DNA from 2 places in the Marinobacter sp. es.042 genome. Region 1 is predicted to be linked to the other one. Evidence: predicted binding sites of a transcription regulator. Region 1 holds the regulator's gene; the other holds the start of a gene.
What was found. Region 1 encodes sigma-54, which starts transcription at its own class of promoters, with help from an activator protein. Its sites were predicted from a motif close to ANTGGCATNNANNTTGCTNT; they were not measured.

Region 2: the regulator sigma-54 is predicted to act here: its motif matches at 4,791-4,810, upstream of CFB02_RS03380 (flagellar hook-length control protein FliK).

What each region holds. Positions count from the first base shown of each region.
Region 1 is NZ_LT897781.1:542,657-549,836, forward strand. Features, by position in the region: gene yjgA (ribosome biogenesis factor YjgA) at 1-212, opposite strand, end outside; gene mgtE (magnesium transporter) at 275-1,636, opposite strand; gene CFB02_RS02675 (HPr family phosphocarrier protein) at 1,646-1,915, opposite strand; gene rapZ (RNase adapter RapZ) at 1,923-2,807, opposite strand; gene ptsN (PTS IIA-like nitrogen regulatory protein PtsN) at 2,836-3,306, opposite strand; gene hpf (ribosome hibernation promoting factor) at 3,394-3,702, opposite strand; gene CFB02_RS02695 (RNA polymerase factor sigma-54) at 3,803-5,329, opposite strand; gene lptB (LPS export ABC transporter ATP-binding protein) at 5,481-6,206, opposite strand; gene lptA (lipopolysaccharide transport periplasmic protein LptA) at 6,184-6,750, opposite strand; gene lptC (LPS export ABC transporter periplasmic protein LptC) at 6,734-7,180, opposite strand, start outside.
Region 2 is NZ_LT897781.1:687,827-695,006, forward strand. Features, by position in the region: gene CFB02_RS03350 (flagellar assembly protein FliH) at 1-380, shown strand, start outside; gene fliI (flagellar protein export ATPase FliI) at 361-1,755, shown strand; gene fliJ (flagellar export protein FliJ) at 1,755-2,198, shown strand; gene CFB02_RS03365 (STAS domain-containing protein) at 2,321-2,626, shown strand; gene CFB02_RS03370 (PP2C family protein-serine/threonine phosphatase) at 2,651-4,408, shown strand; gene CFB02_RS03375 (Hpt domain-containing protein) at 4,401-4,748, shown strand; gene CFB02_RS03380 (flagellar hook-length control protein FliK) at 4,902-6,092, shown strand; gene fliL (flagellar basal body-associated protein FliL) at 6,258-6,767, shown strand; gene fliM (flagellar motor switch protein FliM) at 6,804-7,180, shown strand, end outside.

The DNA of each region.
Region 1 (7,180 bases):
AGGTGCCGTCGTTTGGCCTCGTTCTGGCGGATACGCCTTGATTCTTCGATGGCAGCTCGAAGAGTCTCGCTGATCGGCAGTGTTTCCAGCTGGTCGTTGCTCAGTTCCAGCATTTTCTTGCCAAGATCCTGTAGGGCGTGCATTTCCCGTTTCAGCTGGGATTTGCTCGGGCCGTCGTATTCCGGCGCGTCGTTGTCTTGATGGTCTTTCATAAATCCAGTAGCCGTAAAGTTGGGGTCAGATGAACGCTTTCATCTGACCCCGTGTTCGCCCATCAGGCGTAGAAAATCGTCGCGAGGCCAAGAAAGGCCATGAACCCGACCACATCGGTCACAGTCGTGAGAATCACGCTGCCTGCCAGGGCCGGGTCAATATTGCGAGATTTGAGAAACAGTGGCAGAACCGTACCAACCAGTGCAGCGGCGACAAGATTGATCACCAGAGCGGCAGCAATGATCGCGCCGATCATCACATCCTGGAACCAGAGCATGGCGGCACCGGCAACAACGGCGGCCCAGAGTATTCCGTTCATGATGCCCGAGAGGAACTCCCGGTTCAGCAACCAGCGGACGTTGGCACCACTGATCTGCCCCACAGCCATGCCGCGGATGACGAGGGTGAGGGTCTGGCTGCCCGCAATGCCGCCCATGCTTGCGACGATGGGCATTAGTACCGCCAGGGCCACGACCTTGGCGATAGTCTCCTCGAATAATCCGATCACACCCGATGCGATCAGGGCGGTGATCAGGTTGATCCCCAGCCAGATGGCACGGCGGCGCGATGTCTTCCAGACCGGTGCGAAGGTGTCCTCGTCTTCATCCAGGCCCGCCATGCTCATCAGGGAGTGATCCGCATCCTCCCGAATAACGTCAACCACGTCATCGATTGTTATGCGCCCTAGTAGTCGGCCTTCCTCATTCACCACCGGCGCCGAGATCAGGTCGTAGCGTTCAAACAGTGTCGCTACCTTGGTGTCTGAAAGGCTTACAGGAATAGGCTCGATGTCGGTATCCATGACTTCCCGCACGGTGGAGGCGGGGTTGGAGACCAGCATTTTGGTAATTGGCAGCATGCCAATGAAATCATCCCGCCGGCTCACCACGATCAGGCTATCCGTCATGGGTGGCAGGCTGCGGTGCCGCCGAAGGTAACGAAGTACGACGTCTATGCTGATGTCCGGGCGCACCGTAATGGTGTCGGTGTTCATCAGACCGCCGGCGGTGTCCTCCGGATAGGAGAGAACTTCCTCCACCCGCTGGCGGTCCTGCTCGTCCATGGTCTCCAGGACTTCCCGGATGACCGTATCCGGCAGCTGCTGCAGCAGGTCGGCCAGGTCGTCTGATTCGAAATCCTCAATGATATCCGCCAGTTCCTGAGCATTAAGCTGGCTCAGGAAGTAACCTCGGATATCGTCACTGAGATACTGGAGAACCTCGCCTTCGAGGTCTTTGTCCACCAGGTTCCACAGCAGGGCACGCTGTCGGGGCGGCGAGGATTCAAGCAGGTGAGCAATATCACTGGGGCTCAGGCCACCGTTCAGGATGCGGGCAACCTGCTTCAGTGCGCCACTGTCCAGCGCTTCGCTCAGGGAGCGAAGGCGTTGGCGGGCCTGGCTTTTTTCCAGAATATCGGTCATGGCTCTAGTTTACTCACCCTCACCGAAATAGTCGTTAATCAGTTCCACCAATGCTTCGATGGCCTGTTCCTCGTCCGGTCCGTCGGCAATGAGCTCCACATCGGTTCCTTTGCTGGCGGCCAGCATCATCACCTGCATGATGTTCTTCGCATCCACATCCCGGCCTTTGCCACTGATACGCACGCTGCTGTCGTATTCGGATGCCGTGTTGACGAGCTTCGCAGTGGCGCGCGCATGCAGGCCAAGTTTGTTGATAATGGTAATGGGGCGGCGAATCATGGCTCGATCAGATCTCTTCCCGGGTCTGCAGGTGTGGCAGCTCGGTGTGCCGCACTTGCACATTGCTGTACCGTTGCCGGAAGTACTCGCCCAACTGCTCGCACACATACACCGACCGGTGCTGGCCGCCGGTACATCCAATGGAAATGGTCATGTAGCTGCGGTTGCTGTCTGCAAAAGAGGGCAGCCAGGTATCCAGAAATGATTTCAGGTCCTCGATCATCTTCCGGCTTGCCGGTTCTTTTTCCAGAAACTCGATAACCGGCTGATCAGTACCGACATACTTGCGGAGGCTGGTATCCCAGTAGGGGTTGGGCAGGCAGCGGACATCGAAAACGTAGTCGGAATCCAGCGGCACGCCGTGTTTGAAGCCGAATGACTGAAACAGGAGAGCCAGTTCCTGATCTTTTCGACCGACCACACGCTGCTTGATCATGTCCCGCAGCTCGTACATGGACATGCCGGTGGTATTTACGTAAAGATCGGAAAGCTTGGAGAGGGGCTCCAGCAGTTTCTTCTCGCTGGTAATGGCTTCCCGGAGCGAAGTCCTGTCGTCACTCAACGGATGTTTTCTGCGGGTGGCGTGAAAACGCTGCAGAAGCGACTGCTCGTCGGCGTCCAGGAAGATGATTTCAACGGTAACCCCGGTTTCCTGGAGGCGCCGGTAGATCTCCTCGAAATTGGCCAGCTCCCCGGAAAGGTTCCGCGCATCGATACTGACGGCCATCTTGCCCAGTCGACCAGGCCTGGTCTGGCTGGCGGCTTCCCGTGTGAGTGGAAAGAGCAGGCCAATAGGAAGATTGTCGATGCAATAAAACCCGAGGTCCTCCAGCACATGAAGTGCGGTACTCTTGCCCGAACCGGACCTGCCACTGACGATAATCAGCTTCATGACCACCTTACCTCCACTGCAGTGAATATCAGCCGCCCGAGGCGGTCATGCGCTGGTACAGCGTGCTGGCGTCCTCGCATTGCCGGAGGCGATCGCAGAACGACCGCTCGTTGAACTTCTCCGCCAGTTGGCTCAGCAGCTCAAGGTGCTCGCTCGTCGCCTCTTTTGGCACAATCAGGGCAAAGATCAGATCGACTGGCTGATTGTCGATAGCATCGAACTCCACGCTTTCTTCAAGCGTCATCAGCACACCCACCACGTGATCCAGTCCTTCCAGGCGGCAGTGGGGAATGGCAATTCCCTGGCCAATGCCGGTGCTGCCCAGGCGCTCACGGGAAATCAGGTTGTTGAAGAGCTGGGTCTCGCTGAGCGTGTTGTCCTGATGGTTTATTTGCTCGGCAATAAACTCCAGGGCCCGTTTCTTGCTGGACGCAGCTACCCTGCAGAGGGTGAGCTCCGGAGCAAGAATGTTGTCTATGGTCAGGGATGTGTCGCTCATGGATCGACTGCATTTCCGTTAAAAAAAAGGCTGCGACACGTTACTCATGTCGCAGCTCGATTAGATGAAGTGCATGAAAACAGCGCGTTAGCGAGAGCCGTTTCCGTGCATCCGTTCTACATTCTTTTCCTTGTGCTTGAGGATCTGACGGTCGAGCTTGTCGATAAGGGCATCAATGGCCGCGTACATATCCTCGTTTTCTGCCTTTGCGTGAATCTCACCACCTACCACGTGCAATGTGGCTTCCGCAATCTGGCGCACCTTTTCCACTTCCAGGGTCACCTGGCAGTTACTGATGTGGTCAAAGTGACGCTCGAGCTTCTCGAACTTCTCTGAAACGTAATCCTTCAGTGCGGGAGTCAGTTCTACGTGATGGCCTGAAATGTTGAGTTGCATAGGCGTCTCCTGTTGTCATCATGCCGGCTCCCGGGAGCCGGTCTGGGTGCTGGCGCATTGTGCGCCGGCGAATACGGTGTTGCGTCCCGTCCCGGGGTATTCAGACCAGCCGCTTGCGTTCGTTGGACGGCGGAATGTGCATGGCCTCCCGGTACTTGGCAACGGTGCGTCGCGCAACCTTGATACCCTGTTCCCCTAGCATGGCTGCAATTTTACTGTCGCTCAACGGCTTTTTGGGTGTTTCGGCGGCAATCAGCTTCTTGATCATCGCGCGTATGGCCGTGGAAGAGCATTCTCCGCCCTCATCAGTGCTGACATGGCTGGAGAAGAAATATTTCAGTTCGAAAATACCCCGGGGGGTATGCATGTATTTCTGGGTGGTTACCCGTGAAATCGTTGATTCATGCATTTCCACCGCCTGGGCAATGTCCGAGAGAATCAACGGCTTCATTGCTTCCTCGCCGTAATCCAGGAAACCCTGCTGGTGCTCGACAATACGGGTCGCCACTTTCAGCAGGGTCTCATTGCGGCTCTGCAGGCTTTTGATAAACCACTTGGCCTCCTGCAACTGATCGCGGAGGTAGGTGTTGTCTGCACTGCTGTCTGCGCGCCTTATAAGTGAAGCATAGCTGGCATTCACCCGGATGCGCGGTGCAATTTCCGGATTCAGCTCAACACGCCAGCGGCCATTGTGTTTGCGAACGATGACGTCCGGAATCACGTAGTCGGGCTCGGCGCGATCAATCACGTCGCCCGGGCGCGGATTGAGGCCTGTAATCAACGCAAGGACTTCCCTGAGTTGATCTTCTTTCAGGCGGCTGCGACGCAACAGCTGGGCGTAGTCCCGGTTGCCCAGCAGGTTGATGTAGTGGGTGATCACCAGGCGTGCCTGGGCTAGCCAGGGTGTGTCCGGCGGCAGCTGGTTAAGCTGTATCAGCAGGCATTCCTGCAAATCCCGGGCAAACACGCCAGGGGGATCGAAGTGCTGGAGGCGATGCAGGACGGCTTCCACTTCATCCAGTTCAAGGGGGTCTTCTTCGTTCTCGTCCAGCAGCCCGGCGTGGATTTCTTCCAGAGGGCTGGTGAGATAGCCCCGCTCGTCCACGGCGTCCATCAGGGCGTGGGCAATGGCCTGGTCCCGCTCACTCAGGGGAGTCAGGTTGAGCTGCCATTCCAGGTGATCCTGAAGGGTCTCGGTGGGCGAGTTGCGGGTCTCGAAATCGTGATCGTTTTCGTCGTCGTTGCGGGCTGCCGGGGCGGGGGCGGACTGGTAAATGTCATCCCAGGCCGTGTCGACCGGCAGGTCGTCCGGAATGTTATCCGGAATCTCGTTTTCCGACGCCCAGTCCGGACCGTTTTCGGATTCGTCCCAGTCGCTGGACGGTTCTGGCGTGGTCTCCGCAGCAGACTCGGCCGCGTTGGCCTCGCGCTCGTCGCTCTCGGTGGCCGTGTCGGTCTGATCGTCGTCCTCGGATGTCTCCAGCATGGGGTTGGATTCCAATGCCTGCTGGATTTCCTGTTGGAGGTCGAGGGTAGAGAGCTGGAGAAGTCGGATCGCCTGTTGCAGCTGGGGTGTCATGGTCAGGCTCTGACCCAGCTTTAACTGTAAGGAGGCTTTCATAACCATGGTTCAGGATCCGTCACTCATCAGCGCTTTGTGTCATAGGTCTTGAAAAAATCTTTATATGCCGGTTACTTGCCGCGGTTTTTCTTTACCCTAGCAAGTTCTTTGCCGAGTTTACTTGCAACAGATCATCAAAACAATGAGCCATTCACTGTCACAGCCTGAATTCGTCCCCGAGGTAGACTTCCTTGACCTGTTGATTTGCCAGGATCGCATCGGCATTGCCGGAGGCGATGATGTGCCCGCCGGAAACAATGTACGCGTTCTCGCAGATATCGAGAGTCTCGCGCACGTTATGGTCGGTGATCAGCACGCCAATCCCTTTGTCCCGCAGATGCCGGATAATGTGTTTGATGTCGCTGACGGATATAGGGTCAACACCGGCGAAGGGCTCATCCAGCAGGATGAAAGCCGGCTCCATGGCCAGGGCCCGGGCAATTTCCACCCGTCGCCGCTCACCACCGGACAGGGCCATACCAACGCTGTCCCGGATATGGGTGATGTGGAATTCCTCCAGCAGCTCCTCGAGCTTTTTCTGCCGGTCTGCCTTGCTCAGGCCTTGCCGCGTCTCGAGGATCGCCATAATGTTGTCGCGCACAGACAGCTTGCGGAAAACCGAGGCTTCCTGTGGCAGGTAGCCGATGCCCTGACGGGCCCGACCGTGCATCGGCAGCGGCGTAATATCCCGGCTGTCGATGGTGATCCGCCCGTGATCGGCAGGTACCAGCCCCACGATCATGTAGAAACAGGTGGTTTTCCCGGCGCCGTTGGGGCCTAGCAGTCCGACAATTTCCCCGCTTCGGATTTCCAGGGATACATCGATAACCACTTTTTTCTGCTTGTAACTCTTTGCCAGGTTACTGGCTCTCAGAACTGCCATCGGTTTCCTGTTTGTCAGTGCGTCTGTCGGCGCTGCGCGGCTGGATCACCATTTCTACCCGGCCAGTGCCTTCGCCGGTCTCGGCGCCGCCTTCTGCGGTTACAACGCGGCCAGCGGTATCATAGTGAATCACGTCGCCGCGGAACAGGTTGCCATTCTGCTCAATCACCGCTTCCCGTTCAAAGGTCAGCTGGCTGTCGGTGGCAGACCAGGTAATATTCAGGGCGCGGGCGTCGGTTTCACCTTCACCTTCGCGTGCCGGCTGCCTGTACCTTGCGGGGGTTCCGGAAGCTTCGATGCGGCTCAGGCCGTCTTCTGTACGGTACAGGACCACACGCTCCGCGTTCAGGCGGGTGTTGCCCTGTTCAAGCTCCACATCGCCGGTGTAAGTGGCAATGCCCTGGCCATCGTCCAGGCGGGCGTTGTCGGCGGTAACCTTGATCGGGATGTCGGAATCAAGGTCGAAAGCCGCCACCGGGCCAGCCATTGCGACTGTCAGCAGGGCGGCCAGCAGGCTCCGGTATCGGTTAGTTTCCGGTTTCATAGCGTCCTTCCACCTGGGAGTTCAGTTCCAGAATCCGCTCGTCAATCCACGCTTTCATGCCCGTGGCCCGGGTAACTCCGGTAACGTCGCGTATTTCTACGGGTGCGTCGGTATATACCATGCCCCGGTCATTATCCAGCGTCAGTGTTGATGTTGTCAGAGTGGCGTTCCGTTCACCAATACTGCGCTGAATCCGTACATTGTCAGTGAGATAGACCAGGTTCTGGTTCTGGAGCAGACTGCCATTCTCGGCTTCAACAATCCAGGGCAGAACATTGTCGCCGCCATACAGTTCGGCACGGGGAGACTCCATGGTGGCCAGGTTACCTTCTTCAAACTGTTCAATGCGGGGGCTGGAGAACCGGATTTTCAGCTTGCCCGACTCGTCGAATGACGTGTAATTGCCATTGACCACGAAGCCGTCCGGTTC
Region 2 (7,180 bases), 150 kb from region 1:
TACCCTCCACCGCGGAAAACATCCGCATCCATATAAACCCGGAAGACTGTGAAATGGTTCGCGAGGTGACCGCGCGCCTCGATGCGTCCGCTTCCGTCATTGAAGACGCCAGTATCCTGCCCGGTGGCTGTAAGGTGGAAACCCGCCATAGCCTGGTGGATTTCACGGTTGAGAAACGTTTCCAGCGGGCCGTGCAGAGCATGCTGGATCAGCAGATGAGCGACAGTGAGGGCGGAGAAACCGAGGAACTGGACTCCATGATGGAAGACCTGACCGGTTTCCATCGGGACGTGCTGGATTCCCCGGAAACCGGGGATTCCTCAGACGATCCGAAGCCGGCGCAAAATACAGGTGACGGTGATGACCTCGAGCCTCGCTGATCGCCTCAATCGCTTTCAGGGTTTCCTGGGAAACGAGCCCGAGCCTGAACTTTCCGGCCGACTGACCCGCATGGTGGGCCTCACCCTCGAATGTGTCGGCTGCCCCATGGTGGTCGGTGACCGCTGTGTCATCTTCGGCCAGAACACCGGTAATGTTGAGGCGGAAGTGGTGGGCTTTGAGGACGACCGGGTGTATCTGATGCCCCTGACAGCAATCGAGGGGCTCAAGCCCGGTGCTAGAGTTGTGCCTCTGTCTGCCGCAAGCCGGGTGCCGGTCGGCCCCCAGTTGCTTGGCCGGGTGGTCGATGGCAGTGGCGAGCCCCTGGACGGTAAAGGTCCCTTGCAGGCCGAAGCTCGCGTCGCGCTCACCGGCGATATTATCAACCCGCTGAACCGCGCCCCGGTGCGGCAGTCGATGGATGTGGGTATTCGGGCGATCAATGCGTTGATGACCGTCGGCCAGGGGCAGCGCCTGGGTCTGTTTGCCGGCAGTGGCGTGGGCAAGAGTATGTTGCTGGGCATGATGACCCGCTTTACCGATGCCGACATCACCGTGGTCGGCCTGATTGGTGAGCGTGGCCGCGAGGTAAAGGAGTTTATCGAAGACATCCTGGGCGAAGAGGGCCTTTCCCGCTCGGTGGTGGTGGCCGCACCCGCGGACGATTCGCCACTGATGCGGTTGCGCGCCGCCATGCTGACCACCCGGATTGCCGAGTATTACCGGGATCAGGGCAAACGCGTGCTCCTGTTGATGGATTCGCTGACCCGTTACGCCCAGGCCCAGCGGGAGATTGCCCTGGCCGTGGGTGAGCCGCCGGCGACCAAAGGCTACCCGCCCTCAGTATTTGCCAAACTGCCCCAATTGGTGGAGAGAACCGGCAATGGTCGCCCCGGAGGTGGTTCTATCACGGCGTTCTACACCGTACTAACCGAAGGCGATGACCAGCAGGATCCGATTGCAGACGCTGCCCGGGCGATTCTGGATGGCCACATCGTACTCTCCCGCCGGCTTGCCGAAGAGGGACACTACCCCGCCATTGATGTGGAAGCGTCGATCAGCCGGGTGATGCCGCAGGTAACCGAGACCGAACATTTTTCCAGGGCCCAGCGATTCAAGCAGGTTTATTCACGGTACCAGCAGGCCCGGGATCTGATCTCTGTCGGCGCTTACGTGAAGGGTTCCGATCCCGAGACCGATTTTGCCATCACTCACATCGGCAATATGCGCCAGTTCCTGCAGCAGGGCCTGAATGAGAGTGCACCATTGAAGGAAAGTGTTGATCAGTTGCTGGCGGTGGTGCCAGAGCGTCGCTCCCCCGATCGGCGCAAGTCGGCCGTGCCGAATCTGGCAGCCGGCGGCGGAGGTGATGCCTGATGCTACGCTCGCGGCGCCTGGAAGTGGTTCTTTCCCTGGAGGAGCGCAAGGAGCAGGAAGCCCTGGAGCGAATGGGCGAGGCCCGGAAGCTGGCGGAGCAGCAGCGCGAACAAGTCCAGAACCTGAATCGCTACCAGCAGGAGTACCGGGATCAGATTCGCAACAGCCAGCAGGGGGTTGTGCAGGTGTCCAGGCTCCAGGCGTGGCAGGCCTTTATTGCGCAACTGGATCAGGTAATCCGGCAGCAGCAGACGCAGCTGGAGCAGGCGGAAAAGGTCTTCGAGGCGCGCAAAAAGGAATGGCAGCACGCCTGGGAGCGCCGGCGTGGCATGGAAAAATACATAGAAACCTGCCGCCAGCAGGAGCAGAGGGAGCAGGATCTCCGGGAACAGAAGCTTTCGGATGAGGCCGCGGGGCGGGCCTTCAACCAACGTCGTCGCTGAATCTTGCTCCGCATCAAGCAAATACAGATGCAAAATCAGACCACTCAGCTATCCTTAACGGATGTAGGGCTGGTAGAACTCGCCGGTCAAATGCTGCTCTTGATAGCCCGGGAGGTTTTGGAATGCCGATCCAGACGCGTCGCGATGATGACGGTCAGACTCTTGTTATCAGGATAGAGGGGCGTTTCGACTTCAGCACCCATCAGGCGTTCCGTGATGCCTACGAGCACGGTGATCCGCACATCCGGAATTACATTGTGGACCTGTCTGACACCACCTACCTGGATAGCTCGGCGCTGGGAATGCTGTTGTTGCTCCGTGATTATGCTGGAGGTGACAGTGCCGGAATCGTCATCGAAAACTGCAATAACGATGTCCGTCGTATCCTTTCAATCTCCAATTTCGAGCAACTTTTCAATATCCGCTGACGCTCGCGGACTGCCGGAGTACTCATGGATGATTCCGTTGCAGAACATAGCCGTCCCCTGAGAATACTGATCGCTGACGATTCAGACAGCGATCGCCTGATCCTCAAAACACTGCTGAAGCGGCTGGGGCACGAAGTCCTTGATGTGGCAAACGGGCTGGACGCGGTCTCTGTTTTCCAGCGGGAGGCGCCGGATCTGGTGCTGCTGGATGCCCTGATGCCGGTCATGGATGGCATGGAAGCGGCCCGTCAGATCAAGCTCCTGGCTGGCGAACGGCTGGTCCCCCTGATTTTCCTGACCTCCCTCTCTGAAGCCGGTGCCCTGGCCCGATGCCTGGAGGCTGGCGGCGATGACTTCCTGGGAAAGCCCTATAACCGGATCATCATTGAAGCCAAGATCAAGGCCTTCAACCGAATGCGATTGATGCACCGGACCCTCTCGGATCAGCGGGATCTCATTCGTGAGCGCAACCGACAACTTACCGAAGAGCAGGAAATCGCCAAGCGGGTCTTCGATAACGTGGCTCATTCCGGCTGCCTGGATGCCTCCAATATTCGTTATCACGCTTCGCCCCAGTCCATTTTCAATGGTGATGTGCTGTTTGCCTCGCCGCGGCCGGCGGGCGGGATGCTGATCTTCATGGGGGATTTCACCGGCCATGGTCTGCCGGCTGCCATCGGCGCCATGCCTGTAGCCGAGATCTTCTACGGCATGGCCAATAAGGGTTTTAACGGCCAGGACGTGTTGCGCGAGATCAACCAGAAACTCAAACGGATTCTGCCCACGGGCATGTTCTGCTGTGGCGCCATGATCGAGGCGGATTTCAAACTTAATCAGCTGCAGATCTGGAACGGCGGTCTGCCGGATGGCTGGCTGATCCGGACCACCGGAGAGCTCCTGGCACTGCCATCGCGGCATCTTCCCCTCGGTATCCTTGCGCCGGATCAGTTCAATGCCGATTTCGAGAGGGTTGGTGCCGCCCCTGGTGACAGGGTGCTGATGATGACCGACGGCTTTCTGGAATCTGCCGACAGCGCCGGCAACGTATTCGGTGAGCAGGGCGTCACCGGCACGCTTGACCGGCTGGAAGGTGGCGACCATCCGTTCGATGCCATGATGTCCGCGGTTCACCGGTTCACCGGAAACTTTGAGGATGGCGATGACCTGACGCTCTGCTGTCTGGAAATGATGGACGAGGCGGGGCTGGCTGCCCTGCCAGATCGTGCCGCACCGTCTGCTCTTGCCGGGCCGGCGGAGTGGCGCTGCAGCTATGAAATCCGGGAAAGGACCCTCGGAGAGTTCAGTCCTCTGCCTCTGTTGCTTCATATCTGCATGGAGGTGCCGGGTCTTCGACGGAAGAGCGGTGAAATCTATACCCTGCTGGCGGAACTTTACAACAACGCGCTGGAGCACGGTGTTCTGGAACTCCCGTCAGAATGGAAACACACACCGGAGGGCTTTGGCCGCTACTACGCGGAGCGCAATCGGCGCCTGGCCAACGTGGAGGGTCACTACATCCGGTTCACACTTCACCATTCCCTGAAACCGGAGGGAGGTCGGCTTCGTGTTATCTGTGAGGACAGCGGCCAGGGGTTTGATTTTCACAATCATCCCGACGTGGCCCCCGGTAATTCCCCAACGAAGAGCGGGCGCTATGCAGGGCGGGGCCTGTTGCTGTTGAAACGTCTGGCGGAGACCATCAGGTTTCATGAACAGGGCAATCATGTTGAAATTGTCTATGATTGGCAGTTCGCCCGTACAGCGGAGAATCGAGATGACTGATAAACCACACCTGGACGAGGAGGCACTGGCTGAGCTTCGAGACGTCATGGAGGACGAATTCGAGGTGCTGATACAGACCTATGTTGCAGATTCCCGCGACAGGATTCGGGGATTGCAAGAAGCCCTGGGGGCTGATGACAGTGACGCCTTTGCCAAGACGGCCCACAGCTTCAAGGGCAGTTGTATCAATATTGGCGCCCCACGGCTTGGCGCTCTCTGCCTGAAGGCGGAAATAGCAGGAAAGGAGTCCCGGCTGGACGATGCCTCGGGATTAGTGGATGACATCGCCCGGGAATTCGAACAGGTAATCGCAGGCTTGGATGGCTTGATGGTAGGGTGAATCAGGTCGATTCAGGCCGTTTGTCAGGCGAAGCAGGTGTGTGCTGGCATCACAATTGCTTTGTCCTTCGCATTGAGTGGATTAACCGCCCATGCACCGGCCGAGTCCGGCAAGGTGAGGGCGACAATGCGATAAAAGCGGCAAGAGGTTGCCATGGCCCAGATGGTTCTTCCCCAAACCCCCGCGCCCGGGACGCAGCAAGATCCCGGCCCGTCAAAATCCGGAACCAGCCGGGATCCGGCTGACAGGAAAAGCGATTTTGACTCTGTCTCCCAGGCTGAGCAAAAGCGGCTCGATCGCCAGAAGGCGGATCGGAACGCCGAGGCCAGATCTGCCGATGAATCCCGGGCGGCCCGGGACACTTCTTCAGAGACGAAAACGGAAGCAAACGCGAACGCTGATCCAAAGGGTGGCGAAAAAGCCGACGTTGCCACGGATGCTGAATCACGGGACGCGGGCGAGGCCGCTGTTGCCGGTGATGGCAAATCAGAGCTGACGGCGCTTCCCCTTACCTTTGTCGAGTTGCAGTCCTGGCTGAATCCAAAAGTCGGAGGTGCCGGTGAGTCCGCCATGTCAGCTACAATGCCGGGAGCCGGCGTCAACGCTGCCACCGGTGGTTCGGGCCAAACGAATCCCGTTGCCGGATTGTTCAGTGGCCTTCTCACAGGGGGCTCGGGTCAGAAAGCTCAGTCCGCATCCGGCGGTGTCTCCGGCGAAGCGACACTGACAGATGTCATGAAGGCCTCAGTGCTCACCGACTCGGGCCGCAATTCGGATTCCGGCTCGTTGATCAATTCTGGCCGCTTCCAGTCCGCCATGGATCTGGTGTCCCAGCAAGCGGCCAATAATGCCAATGGGGCAGCGAAACTGACGGCTGAGAACACCGCACCTTTGCGAGGTTATGCTACGTCCATTGATGTGCCGGTAGGCCATGCAGAGTGGGGCGACAAACTGGTGGGCAAACTCAGCTGGCTAACTGCCCGCAACATGTCGGTTGCCGAAATCCACCTGACACCGCCGGACATGGGACCCATGGAGGTCAAGGTCCGGGTGCAGAACGAGCAGGCGAATATTACGGTCCATTCGGCCAATCCCGTGGTCCGTGACCAGCTTGAACTGCATTCCCACCGGCTCAGGGATATGCTGGGTGAGCAGGGTCTGTCGTTGGCAGGCTTCGATGTTTCCGATTCGCCTCGCCAGCAGACCGGCGAGCAGGGCACCGGAAATGATGATGGCTCCGGTGGCGGGTCGGCATCGCTGGTCGCTGGCGATCAGGACGATGAGGGCATCAGCTCCGGCAGCCTTGATCTGAGCTGGAAAGGCGAAGTAGACATCTTCGCCTGATACCCTTCGATATTCTCTTCCAATCTCCTTTGCCCATCCTTCCCGGCAACGCTAAACTGCTGTTCTGAACGGGAAGGTTGGGTGTTCTGGCCCGCCCTTTGCATCCAATCCTGAAAAGTCGCGGAAAATTGCTCCCCGTGACGGATTTCTGGCAAAGCGAACATTATGGCTGAAAATAACGAATCTGAAGCGGCTCCTGCCAAGAAGGGAAAACTGAAACTGATCATCATGCTGGTTGTGGTGGTGATCCTGGCCATTGTGCTGTCTGTGGTGGGTACCCTGTGGTTCCTGGGCGGCGGTCTTCCGGGCATGGGGGAGGAAGAGGGTGACGCAACCGAGGTTGCAGAGGAAACCTTTATTCCCAGCAGCTACTACCAGATGGAAAAAGCCATCGTTACCACGGTTCAGGCTGAGGGTCGCCAACGCTACGCCCAGGCTTATCTGGCGCTGGAGTCCACCGATCCACAGGCGCTTGAAGCTTCCAAGCTGCACATGCCTCTGATTCGAAGCCAGCTGGTGACAGTCCTTGGTAGCAGTAACTTCAACGAGCTGCAGACGCCCGAGGGCCGCAGTGGCCTGGCCGAGCGGATGCTGACCACGGTGAATCAGGTGCTGGAGCAGGAAGGCGAGCCCGCCATCAAACGGGTGTTATTCAGAAATTTTGTCGTGCAATAGCGCACGGGCCAAGGTACTTCACGGGCAGGACTACGTATGCAGGACTTGTTGTCACAGGATGAAATCGATGCCCTCCTCCACGGGGTGGATGACGGTGACATTGATACCTATGAAGAGACTGACGATACCGGCATAAAGAACTACGACCTTGCCAGTCAGGACCGCATCGTTCGGGGCCGGATGCCGACCCTGGAGATGATCAACGAGCGCTTTGCCCGTTACACCCGGATCAGCCTGTTCAACCTGATGCGTCGCAACGCCGATGTCTCCACCGGAGGCGTCCAGATCATGAAGTTCGGAGAGTATATTCATACCCTCTACGTGCCCACCAGTCTTAACCTGTGCAAGGTTCGCCCGCTTCGTGGCACCTCCCTGTTCGTGCTGGATGCCAAGCTGGTGTTCAAGCTGGTGGA